One region of the Heliorestis convoluta genome, then DNA from elsewhere that is predicted to be linked to it. Evidence: a T-box and tRNA genes for the amino acid it is inferred to sense, from the RefSeq annotation. Region 1 holds a T-box; the other holds one or more tRNA genes.
The links. The T-box of region 1 lies ahead of FTV88_RS12360 (phenylalanine--tRNA ligase subunit alpha). A T-box ahead of a tRNA ligase gene usually reads a tRNA of that ligase, here a tRNA-Phe.
Positions count from the first base shown of each region.

Region 2: it has a tRNA-Phe gene. The T-box ahead of FTV88_RS12360 (phenylalanine--tRNA ligase subunit alpha) is inferred to sense a tRNA for this amino acid. The anticodon was not compared.

Region 1 is NZ_CP045875.1:2,591,154-2,596,916, reverse strand. Features, by position in the region: gene FTV88_RS12395 (glycosyltransferase family 2 protein) at 1-429, opposite strand, end outside; gene FTV88_RS12390 (hypothetical protein) at 502-846, opposite strand; gene infC (translation initiation factor IF-3) at 1,185-1,766, shown strand; gene rpmI (50S ribosomal protein L35) at 1,854-2,051, shown strand; gene rplT (50S ribosomal protein L20) at 2,098-2,460, shown strand; gene FTV88_RS12370 (TrmH family RNA methyltransferase) at 2,533-3,384, shown strand; gene FTV88_RS16190 (YqzL family protein) at 3,439-3,528, shown strand; T-box leader at 3,563-3,860, shown strand; gene FTV88_RS12360 (phenylalanine--tRNA ligase subunit alpha) at 3,902-4,924, shown strand; gene pheT (phenylalanine--tRNA ligase subunit beta) at 4,985-5,763, shown strand, end outside.
Region 2 is NZ_CP045875.1:2,864,470-2,870,232, forward strand. Features, by position in the region: gene FTV88_RS13620 (PRC-barrel domain-containing protein) at 62-754, opposite strand; gene FTV88_RS13625 (polysaccharide deacetylase family protein) at 1,162-2,070, shown strand; tRNA gene FTV88_RS13630 (tRNA-Leu) at 2,198-2,285, opposite strand; gene FTV88_RS13635 (hypothetical protein) at 2,411-2,644, shown strand; tRNA gene FTV88_RS13640 (tRNA-Gly) at 2,717-2,791, opposite strand; tRNA gene FTV88_RS13645 (tRNA-Phe) at 2,796-2,871, opposite strand; tRNA gene FTV88_RS13650 (tRNA-Asp) at 2,883-2,959, opposite strand; gene speB (agmatinase) at 3,079-3,903, opposite strand; gene speE (polyamine aminopropyltransferase) at 3,939-4,778, opposite strand; gene FTV88_RS13665 (pyruvoyl-dependent arginine decarboxylase) at 4,794-5,252, opposite strand; gene FTV88_RS13670 (glycosyltransferase family 2 protein) at 5,377-5,763, opposite strand, start outside.

The DNA.
Region 1 (5,763 bases):
TTCAAATTGATAGGATTTACTGTTTTTGAATAAACGGATCGAGCTGTGTGCAACCGATTGAGTTTTATCATCACTTAAAAAACTAAGAATCTGAAAAGACCAGGCTTCTTCCTTCGATAAAGCGACTAGTGCTGGCAAAAGCTGTGCTGTTTCTAGAGGGAGTTCTTCATCGGCATCTAGAAAGAGAATCCACTTTTTTGTGGCTTTATCAAGACTCTCATTGCGAGCGGCGGCAAAGTCACCAGTCCAAGGAAAGTTATAGACTTGTGCACCATAAGAATGGGCTATTTCTACGGTCTTATCAACTGATCCAGTATCTACAATAATAATTTCATCGACAACATCTTGCGCACTCTTAAGACATCGAGATAGCTGTTCAGCCTCATCTCGTACAATCATACAAAGGCTTATGCTAGAAAGACTATCCACAAAGACCACACCTTTTTTTGCTAAAAAGAAAAAAACTCCCCTCAGCTAACATCAAGGTTCGGGGCGTGGAGCCTAACAAGAGCATTCTTTTTGGTGAGGAAGGATACAATCAGCACTGAATAGTTTGATTGTATAGGTAAATTTCTCACAGCGAGTCTCGCAAATCGGTATTACCAATTCTTTAAGAGGTGGTTTTATGCAATCGAAGAATTTGCGGCTTACCAAAACGTTTTTAGGTTGACGGTAGACTTCGACGATAAAGCAGAAAGTTTCATCAAGACAGTAATCGCAAAGTGGATCACCCTTAAAGACAAGGCGAACTCCACGTGTTCTAACACAATCAATCGTTACAGGAACGACTTGAAAATCTTGCGGCTTCAAATTGGGAACCACAACGAATTGATCACGAATACCCATAGAACCTCTTCTCCTTTCAACCAAGTATTCTTTATCTACTTTAAAGTATGCTTATAACGAAGAAATGTCACATTATGGCAACAAGAAAACTAAAGATATCATAGTTTTTCTTGACACCGTCCAAGCGATGTGATATATTTCCTTAGGAACTACAAAAAAGTAGAAGCCCGCCGCTTCTCACCCAGGAGCTTTCTTCATAAATGCTGATCTGGGTTCATACGTGAAAGGCGATCATGAGGACAGGAACATACTGTTCGGTCACTTTTTTGCGTTCGATGAAGCGGGTGAATACCCGTTTTTTTGTTTTGTCTTGGAAAATAATCAGGGGGTGAACATTTATCAGCAAGGATTTACGCATCAATGAGGAGATCCGCGTCCGTGAAGTTCGACTAGTGGGCTCCGAGGGTGAACAGTTAGGGATTGTTAATACTCGAGAAGCTCTGCGTATTGCAGCTGAGCAGAACCAGGATTTGGTGGAAGTAGCGCCTACGGCGAAGCCACCTGTCTGCAGAATAATGGACTATGGTAAGTATAAGTTCGAGCAGAGCAAGCGAGAGCGAGAAGCGCGGAAGAAGCAAAAGATTGTCAATATCAAAGAAGTGAAACTTCGTCCGAATATTGAGGATCATGACTTTGATGTAAAAGCTCGCAACGCCATACGTTTTCTTGAAGATGGTGACAAAGTAAAAGTAACCATCATGTTTCGTGGACGTGAGATCACTCATCCCGAACTAGGTCGACAACTTTGTGTCCGCCTGGCAGAAGTCTGCAAGCCCTATGCAAACGTTGAACGAGATGCCAAGGTTGAAGGACGGAATATGATCATGATTCTGGCACCAAAGACGGATGCACAACGGGAGACTGAGAAAAAGCGGGAAAGCCGAGGTCCTAAAGCGGCGAATGTAGAAACCCCAGAATAAGCATGCACAAGCCCCAAGGTTGGCGATTGAAGTATAGAACGCTTCAATGACCATGCTCTTTAATATCGCTACAAGGAGTGGAACCACATGCCTAAAATGAAAACCCACCGGGGAGCTGCGAAGCGTTTTAAAAAGACGGCCACCGGAAAGTTTAAGGCAAAAAATGCTTTTGCCCGTCACATTCTTGAGAAAAAATCAGCCAAGCGGAAGCGCAATCTCCGCGGTACATCTGTCGTAAGCAAGAGCGAAGCACCGAAGCTAGCTAAGCTACTTCCTTACAGCTAATTCATAAAAATAAATACAAAGCCTTAGGCTACTGGAGGTCTTCACAATGGCTCGAGTAAAAACGGGAGTAATGTCCCGCAAAAGACATAAAAAAGTATTAAAGCTGGCCCGTGGCTATCGCAACGCCCACTCTAAGCTGGTTCGTACAGCTAAGCAATCGGTTATGCGCGCCATGGCTTTCTCCTATGCACACCGCAAAAAGAGAAAAAGCGATTTCCGCAAACTTTGGATCACCCGGATCAATGCAGCAGCTCGCATGAACGGTCTGTCCTACAGCACCTTCATGAACGGACTGAAGCAAGCAGGCGTTACCGTAAATCGCAAAATGCTCGCAGAACTGGCTGTCAACGATCTACCTGCATTCAACAAATTTGCAGACTTGGCCAAAACACAACTTAATTCCAAGTAATGAAAAAGCAAGGCTTGATCGAAGAGATCGTGCCTTGCTTTTTTTCATAATTTCAATGTAGGAGGCGCAAACTTGCAAACCTTTGCTTCAGATCAAAACAAACGAGTGAAAGAAGCGCGCACCCTCTCTCGCAAAAAAGGACGCACTACGGCAAAGCGCTATTTAATAGAAGGAAGAAGGCTCATTGAAGAAGCTGTCGCTTCTAAAATTCAAATTGATTACTTTCTTTATACAGAACGCATAGGGCAGCAAAAAGCAGGCCAAGAACTTGTAGCAGCCTTACAAAGCCAGGGCAGTGAGGGCTTACTCGTCAACGATAAAACCTTGCAGTCTATCAGTGAAACAGAGCATAGCCAGGGAATCATCGCGGTAGCGCCTTTGCCAGAACCATCGCGTTGGGAAGAAGTTGCACAGAGCAAGAAGCTTCAGAATACGAGGAAGCCCTTTCTCCTAATTCTCGATGGATTGCAAGATCCAGGCAATGTGGGCACCATACTTCGTTCTGCAGAAGCAGCCGCTGTGGATGCTGTTATCATGACAGCCGGGACAGCCGATCCGTTTAACCCCAAGGTAATTCGCGCTTCCATGGGCTCCATCTTTCGTCTTCCCGTCATCATAGCACCAACGGAAGAAGCGATAGAGCAAATTCTAGCAGAAAAAGAATGTACTCTTGTCGTTGCCGATAGTGGTGGAGAGCAAGCTTATTACAACTTGCCTTTACAAGAAAGCAAAAGCCTAGCCCTTGTTATTGGCAGTGAAGGTCACGGGCCAAGCGCTTATTTTCGTGCAAAAGCCGACCACATTGCTACCATACCCCTGGCTCCACCTGTAGAGTCCTTAAATGCTGCCATTGCAGCAGCCGTCTTACTTTTTGATGTGGCCAAAGGGCGCCTCCCTTCAGTTGATTCACCCAACAGGCTGTGATATAATCGATACTAGCTGGTGAACCCTGGAACGCGGAGAGGTTGTGGTGTGTAAATGATTTCCGCTTGCTTTTTCTGGCGTATTTTCGAGAAGACGGGTTCCATTACAGCCTATATGCTGTACAGAAGATTGCTCGTGCAGTAAGGACACTCAATAGGAATCGGACAGTAAATGAAAGAGAAATGCGAAGAACGGGAAAAGTACTCTCTATAACTCTTCCTAGGGAGACGAGCGCCGCAGACTGGAAGCCTCGTTGAAGAGTGAGAGAGGAAGTTCACCCCGGAGCAGCAAGTTGAAACCGAGAAAGAAAGCCATCTCTTAGCGAAAGAGCGATGGTTTTTCTCGGTGTGTAGGCTATGACGGCATTCCCACCGTTACCGGGAAGCGACCCATTTCATGGGTCGGCCGAGAGGGTTCTGTAGAATGAGCAGAGCCTAACGGGGTGGTACCGCGGAACAATAACTTCCGTCCCCATAAGGGGATGGGGGTTTTTTTGTTTATCGATAAGGAGGACAAGATGCGCGCAGAACTAGAACTGATTCGGGCAGAAGCATCCCGAACATTAGATGAAGTAAATAACTCAGGAGAACTCCAAGACTGGCGTGTTCGCTACTTAGGAAAAAAAGGTCAACTCACGCAAGTACTTCGTGGTATGGGCAAGCTCTCAGCAGAAGAAAGACCTATCATAGGCGCTTTGGCCAATGACGTCAGGGCAGCCCTTGAATTCATGCTTGAAGAAAAAGGAAGACAGCTCAAAGGAAGGGAAAAAGAAGCGCAACTTGCAGCTGAATCCATTGATGTTACTTTGCCTGGAAAAGTACACAACTTAGGTAGCAAGCACCCTTTAACGCTCGTCATTGACGAAATCAAAGAAATCTTCTTGGGCATGGGCTATTCCATTGCTGAAGGGCCGGAAGTGGAACTCGACTACTACAACTTTGAAGCTCTTAACATTCCCAAAGATCACCCCGCAAGAGACATGCAAGACTCTTTCTACATTACGCCAGACATTCTCTTGCGAACCCATACGTCGCCCGTTCAAATCAGAGCCATGGAAAAACAAAAACCCATCGCCCCCGTCAAAGTCATCTGCCCCGGCCGCGTTTTTCGCCGTGACGATGATGCCACTCATTCTCCCATGTTCCATCAGGTAGAAGGATTACTCGTAGACAAAAACGTTACCTTTGGTGACTTGCGAGGCACTTTGCTTACCTTCGTACGCCAAATGTTCGGCCCCAACCGAGAAATCCGCCTGCGACCTTCCTTCTTCCCCTTCACAGAACCAAGCGCCGAAGTGGACATCTCTTGCGTGATCTGCGATGGCAAAGGCTGCCGTGTCTGCAAAGGCTCAGGCTGGTTAGAAATCTTAGGTGCCGGTATGGTGCACAAGAAGGTCTTAGAATATGGTGGCTATAACCCAGACGAAGTAAGAGGCTTTGCTTTTGGCATGGGCGTAGAACGCGTCGCCATGCTTAAGTACAGCATTGATGATATGCGCTTGCTTTACGACAATGACATGCGCTTTTTAAGTCGCTTCTAAATAGAAATGGTAACAATAACATCGCTACAAGAAGGCGAATAAGAACAAGGGTGAAATAGAATGCATGTATCCACAGAATGGCTTAACAGTTATGTTCAATCGGGTCTCAAATCGGAGCAACTAGCCGATAAACTTACGAGAGCCGGCATTGCTGTAGAAAACGTCATCTACCGTGATCAGGGCTTGGAAAAAGTCGTCGTAGGCTATTTACAAGAAGTAGAAAAGCATCCCGACGCCGCCCGTCTTTTCATATGCAAGGTCGACACAGCCTCAGAAGTCTACACCATTGTTACAGGCGCAGACAACGTAAAAGCAGGGCAGAAGGTGCCTGTCGCCATACCAGGCGCTAAATTGCCCAATGGCCTCAAGATTAAAAAGACCAAGCTACGAGGCATTGAATCATCAGGTATGCTCTGTTCAGCCGAAGAGCTGGGCTTAAATGAAAAAACCATTGCCCCAGAAGATCGAGAAGGCATTCTCATTCTTTCCGATGATGCCGTAGTAGGTCAACCGATTGCACAGACCCTTGGTCTCGATTCTCCTGTTCTAGAGCTAGAGCTAACACCCAACCGGGCCGATTGTCTTGCTGTGCTCAACGTGGCTCGCGAAGTCTCTGCCATTACAGAGAAGCCTTTACAGTTCCCGACGATTGCAGTAGAAGAAAAAGGAACAGGTACGATTGAAGGACAAGCTTCTGTAACCATAGAAGATCCCGAGCTTTGTGGCCGTTATGCAGCCCGTCTTTTTACGAATTTGCGCCTTGGCCCATCACCCGCTTGGATGCAACAACGTCTACAAAGTGCTGGAATGAGGCCAATTAGCAATATTGTAGATATTAC
Region 2 (5,763 bases), 270 kb from region 1:
ATGAAATAGCTGTCTAAAAAATAAGGACCATAGCATGATACTTGAAAGAGAGTTCTTATAATTAACTCTCCAGCGTTTCAAAAATCGAACGTGGTAGACGGGAAGCTCTAGATTCCTTTTTCTCTAGTTCCTGTTCAGCATTCTCGTTCTCTTCAGAAGCGCTTTCTTTCACTTCTTTTACTTCTTCTGTTACAACTGTTTCTGCTTTTTCAGTGACTTCAACAGTCTCTTCTACAACTGTAGCCACAAAAGCTTCTGAAAAAAGCTCTAGGCTCTCTTCGTTGAGATCTTCCACAACAACCAGTATGTCACGACCGAAGGTAACTACACTATCGACAGGAATGATGCGCTCACCCAAGTCTTTTTTTGCTGGTACAAGCAAACAACCGCTGATCTTTCCAGAATTAACGTCAACAAAGTACTCATCAACATTTCCGATCATACGGCCATGCTTGGTCAATACTTTGGTTCCTGTAATTTTTACATTCCGTTTAATGAGCTCTTGAACTTCTTGAAGATCATGTAGTCGTTGTAAAGATGCTTCACTTTCAATGGTAGCAGCGTACTCTCCTACGCCTTGTAACTCTTGAAAAGGAATTACATCTGCACCGAGATACCAGGAGTCGTTTTCAACTATCAAATACTCCACGGCCCGCTTTTCAGGGTTGATAATTAAATTACGTACTATCCCCAGTTCTCGACCATCGTTGATACTAATAATAGCCAATCCAATGATATTTTGGCTGTTGGTCATGAAGCTTGTCCTCCTCTCAGATAAAAAAACATCTTTCAGATGTACCGCGACTGCTTTACCATTTTTCATGTATTGGTATAGCTATTTGGATTTACTGGTACAACATAATGGTATCTTTCGACAGAAAAAATCAAAACCCTTCAAAACACGTTACACGAATCGATAAAGAAAAAATATTTTTATTTGAACATCATTGTATTATTGTAGCAAGATAGACCTAATTAATGCAATACACAGACAGGTTAGATTTCATAAAAAACGTTAATAGGTACAGTGCTTGATCTTTCCAAGAATTTGGTATATATTCAGTATTGTAAAATGTAGTAATAATGTTCAATGTATTCGAAGTCATCTATGAATATTTTTGTACGCTTCGATTACATAATTGAGGGGAAGGGTCTTTCATTGTGAAGAAAAAGTCACCTATCGTAGGTCTTCCTCTAATGAAGTTGTTTCTTCTGTCTATGTCATTCTTCTTATTGATTCAGTCTGTCTCTTATCTTTATCAGCTAGCTCCCGAACGAAGGACAGAGATTATTTCTTCTATAACAACTTCATCTTTTTCTACCGGTGTCGTCGCCATGGCCGAAGAGCGCGTTGCCTCGGAAACAGATGCTATTTTATGGGAAGAAGTTGAAGAGGAAAGCAGTGCCCTTACAATACTTATAAAAGAAGAAGATGAGCTTGTAGAAGAAACAGTAGAGAAAAAGACTGTTTATCTAACTTTCGATGACGGTCCTAGCTCCATTACACCTTTTGTATTAGACATTTTGCAGGCTTATAATGTGCCAGCTACTTTTTTTGTAATTGGCAACCAGGTGGAGAGATATCCAGAGATTGTGCAACGCATGGTTGACGATGGGCATCTCGTTGGCAACCACACTTACTCTCATCGATATCGCGTAATTTACGCTTCACCACAAGCTTTCATTGACGATTTAGTAAAGTCAGAAGAAGTTCTTTACAACACCATTGGTATAAGGCCGAACATTGTCCGTGCTCCCGGCGGAACCCAGGGTAACGTTAGTAAAGCATTGGCGAAAATACTTGTAGAGCAAGGCTACATCCTCCACGACTGGAACGTTGATTCGAGAGACTCAAAAACTTCTCTCGTACCAGCTGCTTACATCCAAAAACAAGTACATATGCAGACGATGAATAAAAAAAGCGCTGTTATCCTCTTCCACGATGGTGTCGGTAAAACAACCTTGCCTGTCGCCTTACCTCCTATTATCGAGGATTTGCAAAGCAGAGGATTTACATTTAAGACGTTAGATGAACATCCTCAACCGATTACCTTTATAAAAATGGAATAGTTGAACCTTGTAATCAGATCTCTTTCATGGGATCTGATTTTTTATATGGATTGCGTTTTATCACTTCTAGCGATAAAAAACAAGAGCTCTGAATCATTATTCAGAGCTCTTGTAACTTGTTATGTTATGGTGCCGGAGGCCGGACTCGAACCGGCACGGATTATTCGTCCGCGGGATTTTAAGTCCCGTGCGTCTACCAATTCCGCCACTCCGGCAGCTTGCGTGGTTCTAACCACAAGGAAGAGTATAACACAGATTGACTACATCGTCAACAAGAAAAATGAACCAGTTTCATCATCCCTTGTTCAAGCAACACTAGTTGAAGACAGGAGGTGATATTGTGACGACACACTACATTGAAATTACACCTGCTACGGACCAACTGGGTATTCTATCCGATAGAATCCGAGAGCTCGATAGACAGGATGAACTGGTTATCATCATGAATGCCAAAGACGCCCATCAACACGACAAGGTCTTCGAATTCTTACGAGCCCGCGGCCTAGACTATCAACCCCAAGGTTCTCACGACGGCAACGAGTACCGCGTCATAGCCAGACGACGATTTCATTGATGAATCTATGTCGGCGGTCGTCGACAAAGTCTTGTAAAAAGCCACCATACAGGTGGCTTTCCTGTTCAACCATGGAGCGGGAAACGAGATTCGAACTCGCGACCCTCGCCTTGGCAAGGCGATGCTCTACCACTGAGCTATTCCCGCAAAATGGTGCCTCGAGGCGGAATCGAACCACCGACACGAGGATTTTCAGTCCTCTGCTCTACCGACTGAGCTATCGAGGCAATATATAAGATGGCGGAGCTGACGGGATTCGAACCCGCGGTCTCCTGCGTGACAGGCAGGCATGTTAGGCCTCTACACCACAGCTCCCTCGCAACAAAGAGAATTATACAACAAGCTCGAAGGAAACGTCAACTACTTTTTTAATATTTTTACGAAGGGGTGCTTGAAAAATCTTTCCAAAACACCCCGCTCGCTTGTTTATCTTCTTACCAGAACGATAAAATCGCTTCTCGAATTACTTTCGCTGCTAAAAGAGACGTACGGTCGGACAAGTCGGCCGAGGGAGCTACTTCAACAAGATCAAAGCCGACAATATCGAGCTGACCCAACAACCGCATCGCTTCAAACATTTCTCGAGGTGTACAACCACCAGGCTCTGGCGTTCCTGTTCCAGGTGCATAGGCTGGGTCGAGTACATCTATATCTAAAGTAACATAGACGGGACGACCTTTCAGCTTATCAACAACCTTCTGTAAAGCAGGAAAGATTTCGTCTACATACATATGCGTATTCTCACGAGCAAAAGCAAATTCTTCTCTCGTTCCAGAACGAATTCCAAACTGATAGACATTGTCGCCACCGATTAAGTCTACCACTTTGCGAATCACAGTAGCATGAGAGTTTGTTTCGCCCAGATAATCGGTTCGCAGATCTGCATGAGCATCAAAGTGAATGACGGCTAGATCAGCATAGCGGTCTGCAAAAGGCTTTACAATCGGATAGGTAACCAAATGTTCTCCACCGATAAAAATCGGTTTTTTGCCTTCTTGAAGTAGGTCGGCCGCTACTTCTTCTATCCGTTCTAGCGATCCTGTTACGTTTCCAAAGGGCAACGCAATATCACCAGCGTCATAGTACTTCTTATCTATCAAGTCTTTATCTTGATAGACACTATACTCTTCGATTCCATAAGATACGAGACGAATCTGCTGGGGACCCATTCGAGATCCTGGGCGAAAGCTAACGGTAAAGTCCATGGGAATGCCTACAAGGACTACATCTGCTTCTGCATAGTCTTCCGTGGCTCCCATGAATCCTGTTAGGCGTTCAAGATATCTGTTCAAGCTTACTTGCCCTCCGTTAGATTTCGGACAAATTGGGGAAGGGCAAAGGCTGCTTTGTGCAGGTAGGGGGTGTAATACTTGGTATCAAGCTCTGCCAATTCCCGAGGCTCAATGGCTTCTGGGTCGTAGACTTTCGAGCCCACTGTAAAGCTCCAGAGACCGGACGGATAAGTAGGAATTGAAGCTAAATAAAGCTTGGTAATAGGGAAAATAGAGCCTATGGTAGGAAATACAGTTTGAATCAATTCTTGGTTATAAAAAGGAGATTCTGTCTGTGCCACCATAATACCATCGGGCTTTAACGCCTCTGAAACAGCTTGATAAAACTCTGCTGTAAATAGCACTGCCCCAGGGCCGATGGGTTCACTAGAATCCACGAGAATCACGTCGTATTCTTCTTTTGCTTCTTTGACATGCTTAATGCCATCAGCAACCAGGATATCAACTTTGGGATGTCCCGTGAGCACAGAAGCTATCTCTGGGAAATACTTTTTCGATGCTTCGATGACTTGCCCATCGATTTCACAAAGCACTGCTTTTTCTACTTTGGCGTGTTTTACCACTTCTCGAATGGTCCCACCATCGCCGCCGCCAATAACCAGCACTTTCTTGGGATTGGGATGGCTGTTCATCGCGACATGGCTGATCATTTCATGGTAGACAAACTCATCTTTGTCAGTTGTCATAACCAGGTTGTCGAGAAGCAACATGCGCCCCCACTGCAAGGTCTCTACAACAGCTAGATCTTGAAAATCTGTTTTTTCACTGTGCAGTATATTGTTAATTCGACAGCCAAAGCGAATATTGGCTGTTTGTTCTTCTGTAAACCACATTCCTGACATGGTGCATCCTTCCTTCTAGTACCACAAAGGAGCGGCAGCAAAAGCACAGCCGATTTTCTCTACTTTATGTTCTACTGCATTCACTTTGACTTCTTTTAGGGCCATACCACGAACTTCAAAAGCTTCTTCAACCATACGAGTGATTGTTGCTTCTGCTTCTTCTTTGGAGCACTTGCCTGTAAACTCCATGATCACACCAAAACTATCTTCCGATACACCAACTGCAACAGCAGCAGCAATCGTTTCACCGGGAATCTCAGATACAATCGAGCCATAGGCCGTCGGCACAAGAGAGCCTGGAGCAATCTTTAAGCCCGGAGTGAATTCAGCCTCTGGGGGCAGAATACTGCTGACCCGCACCAGGTTGACGTTGCCGATTCCTGCTTTCAATAGAGCATTGTCAAAGGCTGTTAGTTTGCTTTTTCCTTCTGCCGATGCAGCGGTAATAAAATACTTCTTGGGTACGGGTAGCATGCGCCATTCCTCCAACGTTGTTATAATCAAATTTTGTCATAAACCGTGTTTATTATACCAGAACCGACTAAAAAATAAACTAAAATTTGTGTTAAAAAATTTAAATAGGAAGACTTGTGTCTTCCTATTTAATCACTTCGTTATAAGAGAGCCCTCTGGTGTGCACAGTGTGGCTCCAGTCCCTTTTGTTACGATGCAAGAAACCGAGAAAAACAATAGGTACCCAGGTGTAGATAAAGAATGGGTAGAGAAGAACCCACTTAAAGGCTCTTCGATCGACTTTGTCTAACAGTAAGGCTGCAAAAGGTAAGGCCAATTGTACATAAGATAAAAGCTGCCACAAGCTCAGATCATTCATTAAGCCAAAGACTTGGGTGTAAGAACCATGCAAGAAAAAATTCATCATAAGAAAAAAAGTTACAATCATAACCAGGGCAGGTTGGAAAAGGTGAATCGCGCCATCTAACATGGAAAAATTCCCTGTTCGTAACCCTTTCCAAAGCAACTGCGG